One region of the Streptomyces sp. NPDC089915 genome, then DNA from elsewhere that is predicted to be linked to it. Evidence: riboswitches for the same ligand, from Rfam matches in the RefSeq annotation. Region 1 holds a riboswitch; each other region holds the start of a gene.
The links. A riboswitch is a leader RNA that binds a small molecule or an ion and turns the genes downstream of it on or off. The one in region 1 is predicted to bind thiamine pyrophosphate.
Positions count from the first base shown of each region.

Region 1 (2,193 bases):
GTGAACCACAGCACGCCGGCGATGTCCGGCTGGGCGAGGACCTCGCCGATCCGCCCGAACCGCCAGCCCTCGTCCGTCCTGAACCCGCGGCCGACGATGGCGGCGACGGGGTAGGCGAAGAACAGCCCGAAGAAGGCGAGCGGCACGGCCATCAGGGCCAGCCTGACGGCGGTGGCCCGCCCGCTCTCCTTCGGGGAGCCGTCGCGGACTACTTCACGACGATCGAGGACCATGCCTTGACCCACTGGTCACGGTTCTTCGCGATGGTCTCGGGGGCCACGTTCTCCGGCTTCTCGACCACCACGCCGTGCTTGGTGAAGACCTCCGGCAGCTTCGCGTCCTTGACCACCGGGTTCACGAACATCTGGAGCGGCATGTCCTCCTGGAACTTCTTGCCGATCAGGAAGTCGATGAGGGCCTTGCCGCCCTCCTCGTTCTTCGCGCCCTTCAGCAGGCCCGCGAACTCGACCTGGCGGAAGCAGGTGCCGGTGGCCACGCCCGTGGGGGCCTCGGCCGGCTGGGGCTCGCCGTAGAGGACCTCGACCGGCGGGCTGGAGGCGTAGGAGACGACCAGCGGACGGTCGCCCTTGGCCTTCTTGCCGCCGGCGGAGCCGGAGAAGCGCTCGTTGTAGGCCTGCTCCCAGCCGTCGACGACCTCGACGCCGTTGGCCTTCAGCTTGGTCCAGTAGTCCTTCCAGCCGTCCTCGCCGTACTTGCCGACGGAGGCGAGGAGGAAGCCGAGGCCGGGCGAGGAGGTCGCGGCGTTCTCGGTGACCAGCAGGTTCTTGTACTCGGGCTTGAGCAGGTCGTCCAGCGTCTGCGGCGGGGCGATCTTCTTGTCGGCGAAGTAGGCCTTGTCGTAGTTGACGCAGATGTCGCCGGAGTCGACGGGGGTGACCCGGTGCTGCTTGTCGAGCACGTACTCGGGCTTGACCTCCGCCAGGCCCTTGGCCTCGTACGGGGTGAAGATCCCGTTGTCGAGGGCGCGCGAGAGGAGCGTGTTGTCGACACCGAAGAAGACGTCGCCGCGCGGGGAGCCCTTGGTGAGGATCTCCTGGTTCAGGGCGGCGCCGGCGTCCCCGGACTTGAGGACCTTGACGGTATAGCCGCTCTGCTGCTCGAACTCCTTGAGGACCGAGTCGGTCACGTTGAAGGAGTCGTGGGAGACGAGGGTGACGGTCTTGGACTTCGGGGCACCGCTCTCGGCGGCCCCGTCGTCCTTCTTGGTGCCGCCGCCGCACGCGGTCAGCGTGCTGACGCCGAGGGCGGCGGCCAGCGCCGCGCCCGCGATCTTCTTGGTGGTGCTCACGGTTCATTCCTCCTGGGATGACCAGGAGAAGACGCGGCCCCGCCCGGGCGCTCTGGTGGAGCGGGGCGCCCGGGCAGGGCGCAACAGCTTGAGGTGGTGACCGAACTTCCTACCCAGAATGACCTGGGCGAGGTTCAGAGGGTCTGCGGCCACGGTGCTCGATCCAAAAACGTGTGCCGCACTCTCAGCGCTGTGGCGCTCCCCTGTCGGAATATGCAGATGTACGCGGGCCAGCCTACCGCTCGCTCGCGGCGAGCTGTCCGCACGCACCGTCGATCTCCTGGCCGCGGGTGTCCCGTACGGTCACGGGCACGCCGTGGCGGGCGATGGCCTCGACGAAGGCCTTCTCGTCCTCGGGTCGCGAGGCGGTCCACTTCGAGCCCGGCGTCGGGTTCAGCGGGATCAGGTTGACGTGCACCCGCTTGCCCTTGAGCAGGCGTCCGAGCAGGTCGCCGCGCCAGGCCTGGTCGTTGATGTCGCGGATCAGGGCGTACTCGATGGAGATCCGGCGGCCGGACTTCTCGGCGTACTCCCAGGCCGCGTCGAGGACCTCGCGGACCTTCCAGCGGGTGTTCACGGGGACGAGGGTGTCGCGCAGCTCGTCGTCCGGGGCGTGCAGGGAGACGGCGAGGCGGCACTTGAAGCCCTCGTCGGCGAACCGCAGCATGGCCGGGACCAGGCCGACGGTGGAGACGGTGATGCCGCGCTGCGACAGGCCCAGGCCGTCCGGCTCCGGGTCGGTGAGGCGGCGGATGGCGCCGACGACGCGGTTGTAGTTCGCGAGCGGCTCGCCCATGCCCATGAAGACGATGTTAGACAGGCGGGCCGGGCCACCGGGGACCTCGCCGTCGCGCAGGGCGCGCATGCCGTCGACGATCTGGTGC
Region 1 is NZ_JBFBGN010000126.1:9,109-11,301, reverse strand. Features, by position in the region: gene AB0O29_RS28015 (iron ABC transporter permease) at 1-152, opposite strand, end outside; gene AB0O29_RS28010 (thiamine ABC transporter substrate-binding protein) at 209-1,309, opposite strand; TPP riboswitch at 1,398-1,524, opposite strand; gene rlmN (23S rRNA (adenine(2503)-C(2))-methyltransferase RlmN) at 1,545-2,193, opposite strand, start outside.

Region 2 (2,193 bases), on a different contig from region 1:
GGGGGCCCTGGAGGGCGTTGTCCCAGTGGTGGACCAGCAGCCGGGTCCCGTAGCGGGCCGAGGGGAAGGAGGAGCAGTCGCCGACGGCGTACACCCCGGGCAGGGAGGTCCGCAGGTGGGCGTCGGCCGTGACGGAGCCGTCCGGGCCCCGCTCGACCCCGCTCCCGTCGAGCCAGTCGGTGGCGGGGCGGGCGCCGATGCCGACGACGACGGCCCCGGCGGGCAGCTCGCGGCCGTCGGCGAGGAGCACCCGGCCCTCCTCGACCCCGGCCACCCGGGCTCCGGTGATCAGGGTGGCGCCGGCGGCCTCGTACCAGCGGGCCATGGGGGCGGCGACCTCGGCGGGCAGGGCTCCGGCCAGGACCTGGTCGGCGGCCTCGACGACGGTGACGGCGCAGCCGGCCTCGCGGGCGGCGGTGGCGAACTCGGCGCCGATCCAGCCGGCCCCGACGACGACGGCGGCGGGGGCGGCGGCCAGCACGGGGCGCAGCCGGGCGGCGTCGTCGAGGGTGCGCAGCAGGTGGACGCCGGGGACACCGCCGGCGCCGGGCAGGGTCAGGGGGGTGGCTCCGGTGGCCAGCACGAGGACCTCGTACGGGACCGGGCCGGCCTCGGTGTCCACCTCGTGGTCGGCGGCGCGCAGGCCGGTGACCTCCGTCCCCAGGCGCAGGGTGATGCCGAGGCCCTCGAAGTCCACGTCGAAGGCGGAGTCCTCGGCCTTGCCGAGGAGCACCGCCTTGGACAGCGGGGGCCGGTCGTAGGGCTGGTGGGGTTCGGCGCCCAGCAGGGTCACGGGGCCCGTCCAGCCCTGTTCCCGCAGGGCCACCGCGGTCTGCACCCCGGCCATTCCGGCGCCGACGATCACGACACCGGGCTTCGTCTGTTCCGTCTGCTCGCTCACACGGTCAGCCTAGTCACCTGACGGCCCGTCAGGAAAGCCGGGTCGGAACGGCGGAGGGAGGCGGGCGGAGGGAGGCAGCCTTACCCGGCACCGGCCCCGGGGTTACGCTGGCCACCGTACCTATCGCGGGAGTCCGGGCGCACCGGGCTGAGAGGGAGGCTGGCCGGCCTCCGACCGTACGAACCTGATCCGGGTCATGCCGGCGAAGGGAGGGGCTGGACGCCCATGCACGCATCCGACAAGGGATCCGACCACCGGGGCGATGACGTCCTCGTCATCGGTGGCGGCATCATCGGCCTGGTCACCGCCTGGCGGGCGGCCCGGCGGGGGCTGCGCACCGCGCTCGCCGACCCCGACCCCGGCGGCGGCGCCGCCCGGGTCGCGGCCGGCATGCTCGCCGCCGTCACCGAACTGCACTACGGCGAGGAGACCCTGCTCGGCCTCAACGTGGCCTCCGCCGCCCGCTACCCGGAGTTCGCCGCCGAGCTCACCGAGGCCAGCGGCGGCATGGACCTCGGCTACCGGGCCTGCGGCACCCTGGCCGTCGCCCTCGACGCCGACGACCGCCTCCACCTGCGCGAACTCCACGCCCTCCAGCGCCGCTGCGGCCTGGAGTCCGAATGGCTCACCGGCCGCGAGTGCCGCCGCCTGGAGCCGATGCTGGCCCCCGGGGTACGCGGCGGACTGCGCGTCGACGGGGACCACCAGGTGGACCCGCGCCGGCTCGCCGCCGCACTCCTGGCCGCCTGCGAACGGGCCGGGGTGACCATCCACCGGGCCGCCGCACGCCGGCTCCTCGTCACCGCCGACCAGGCCCGCGGAGCACTGCTCGACGACGGCACGGAGCTCCGCGCCGACCAGGTCGTCCTGGCCGCGGGCTCGCTCAGCGGCCGGCTGGAAGGCGTACCGGAACAGGTACTGCCACCCGTACGGCCCGTCAAGGGACAGGTGCTGCGCCTGGCCGTCCCGCCCGCCTACGCCCCGTTCCTGTCCCGGACGGTACGGGCCGTCGTGCGCGGCAGCCACGTCTACCTCGTACCGCGCGAGAACGGCGAGCTCGTCGTCGGCGCCACCAGCGAGGAACTCGGCTGGGACACCACCGTCACCGCCGGCGGGGTCTACGAGCTGCTGCGCGACGCCCACGAGCTGGTCCCCGGCATCACCGAGCTCCCACTGGTCGAGACCCGGGCCGGGCTGCGCCCGTGCTCCCCCGACAACGCGCCGCTGCTCGGCCCGACCGACCTGCCCGGGCTGCACCTGGCCACCGGCCACTACCGCAACGGCGTCCTGCT
Region 2 is NZ_JBFBGN010000143.1:12,305-14,497, forward strand. Features, by position in the region: gene AB0O29_RS29415 (FAD/NAD(P)-binding oxidoreductase) at 1-901, opposite strand, end outside; TPP riboswitch at 1,017-1,129, shown strand; gene thiO (glycine oxidase ThiO) at 1,127-2,193, shown strand, end outside.
Region 2: it holds a riboswitch for thiamine pyrophosphate, as region 1 does, so the genes downstream of both, thiO (glycine oxidase ThiO) here and AB0O29_RS28010 (thiamine ABC transporter substrate-binding protein) in region 1, are expected to answer to the same signal.

Region 3 (2,193 bases), on a different contig from region 1:
GCTCCTCGAAGTTCGTGTAGAGGAAGTTCTCCTTGTGGTGCGCCAGGCACCAGGCGGCCATGATCGAGCCACCGCGCGAGACGATGCCGGTCTTGCGGCGGGCCGTCAGCGGCACGTACGGCAGCAGCACGCCGGCGTGGACCGTCATGTAGTCGACGCCCTGCTCGGCCTGCTCGATGACCGTGTCCTTGTAGATCTCCCAGGTCAGGTCCTCGGCACGGCCGTCGACCTTCTCCAGCGCCTGGTAGAGCGGCACGGTGCCGATCGGGACGGGGGAGTTGCGCAGGACCCACTCACGCGTGGTGTGGATGTTGCGGCCGGTCGAGAGGTCCATGACCGTGTCGGCGCCCCACTTGGTGGCCCAGGTCATCTTGTCGACCTCCTCCTCGATGGAGGAGGTGACGGCCGAGTTGCCGATGTTGGCGTTGACCTTTACCAGGAACCGCTTGCCGATGATCATCGGCTCGATCTCCGGGTGGTTCACGTTGGCCGGAAGCACCGCGCGACCTGCGGCGATCTCCTCGCGAACGACCTCGGGGGAGACGTTCTCGCGGAGCGCGACGTACTCCATCTCCGGGGTGATCTCGCCCCGGCGGGCGTACGCGAGCTGCGTGACGGCCTGGCCGCCACGGCCCCGGCGCGGCAGGCGCGGACGGCCCGGGAAGACCGCGTCGAGGTTCTTGAGGCCACCGCGGGGCGAGGTGTGCTTGATGCCGTCGTCCTCGGGGCGCACGGGACGGCCCGCGTACTCCTCGGTGTCACCGCGGCCGATGATCCAGTTCTCGCGCAGCGGCGGCAGGCCGCGGCGCACGTCGGTCTCGATCTGCGGGTCGGTGTACGGACCGGACGTGTCGTAGAGCGTGACGTCCTTGCCGTTGGTGAGGTGGACCTGGCGGACCGGCACCCGGATGTCCGGGCGGGAACCCGCCAGGTATCCCTTGTGCCAGCCGGGCTGGCGCTCGGTCTGGCCGTCGGCGTTCTCGCCGGCGGCAGGCGTGCGTGCGTCCTGAATGGTCATGAGACCTGATCTCCCTACGCCGGCATTACCCGGTAACAGGTTCGGCGGTCGACGCAGCCTCCTCCCGTACGCATTCTCATGCGCGTACGGTGATCAGCGCCCTCTCAGCCCGGTGCTCCGAGCTCCCGCGTTGTGCAAAGTAGCCCCCACGCTAGCGTCATCTGTGGCGTGCTGAACAGTGGGCCCCCTCATCTCTTGCGATGATCTGCCGGTGACGACCTCGCCGCAGCCCCCCAACGAGCCCACAGACCCCTTGGGCCACACCGGCCACGAGCATGCGTCCCACGGACATGCGGCCGGCGGTGGCGAGGGGCCTTCCCACGGCCACGGATCCCCCGATCACGGACAAGGCCACGGACAAGGGCATGGGCACGGCCACGGCCACGGCCACGGCCACGGCCACGGCCACAGTCACGGCCACGGGCCGGCGGCCCCCGTCTCCAAGCACCTGCGCAAGGTCATCTCCGCCGTCCTCATCCCCTTCGCCGCCGCCGTCTGCGTCGGCATGGTGGTGCTGTGGCCGGGCGGCGCCCCCGCCCACGAGCGCACCGGGGTGGGCTTCGACCGCCAGACCCAGCAGGGCAAGGTGGTCGCCCTCTCGAACGTCGACTGCAAGTCGGTGAACGCCTCGCAGGTGCCCCCCACCGGCAGCACCCCCGCCCCCGAGGGACGCGGCGCGCAGGCCGGGTCGTGCAAGCGGGCCACCGTCGAGGTGGGCACCGGACCGGACAAGGGCCGCGTCTTCTTCGAGATCGTCCAGCCGGGCGCGCCGAGACAGCTGGAGAAGGACCAGGAGGTGGTGGTCGCCTACGCGCCGGACGCGCCGCGCGACCTCCAGTACTCCGTGATCGACCTGAACCGGAAGTTCCCGATGGCCCTCCTGGCGGCCGTCTTCGCGGTCGCGGTGGTCGTCGTCGGCCGGATGCGCGGACTGTTCGCGCTCATCGCGCTCGTGGTCAGCTTCGGGGTGCTGACCCTCTTCATCCTCCCGGCGATCCTGCAGGGTTCGAACCCCCTGGTCGTCGCGGTGGTCGGAGCCAGCGCGATCATGCTGATCGCCCTCTACATGTGCCACGGGCTGACCGCACGCACCTCGGTCGCCGTCCTCGGCACCCTGGTCTCACTGCTGCTGATCGGGCTGCTGGGCTCGCTGTTCATCGGCTGGGCGTTCCTGA
Region 3 is NZ_JBFBGN010000004.1:81,816-84,008, forward strand. Features, by position in the region: gene thiC (phosphomethylpyrimidine synthase ThiC) at 1-1,018, opposite strand, end outside; TPP riboswitch at 1,013-1,157, opposite strand; gene AB0O29_RS02695 (YibE/F family protein) at 1,230-2,193, shown strand, end outside.
Region 3: it holds a riboswitch for thiamine pyrophosphate, as region 1 does, so the genes downstream of both, thiC (phosphomethylpyrimidine synthase ThiC) here and AB0O29_RS28010 (thiamine ABC transporter substrate-binding protein) in region 1, are expected to answer to the same signal.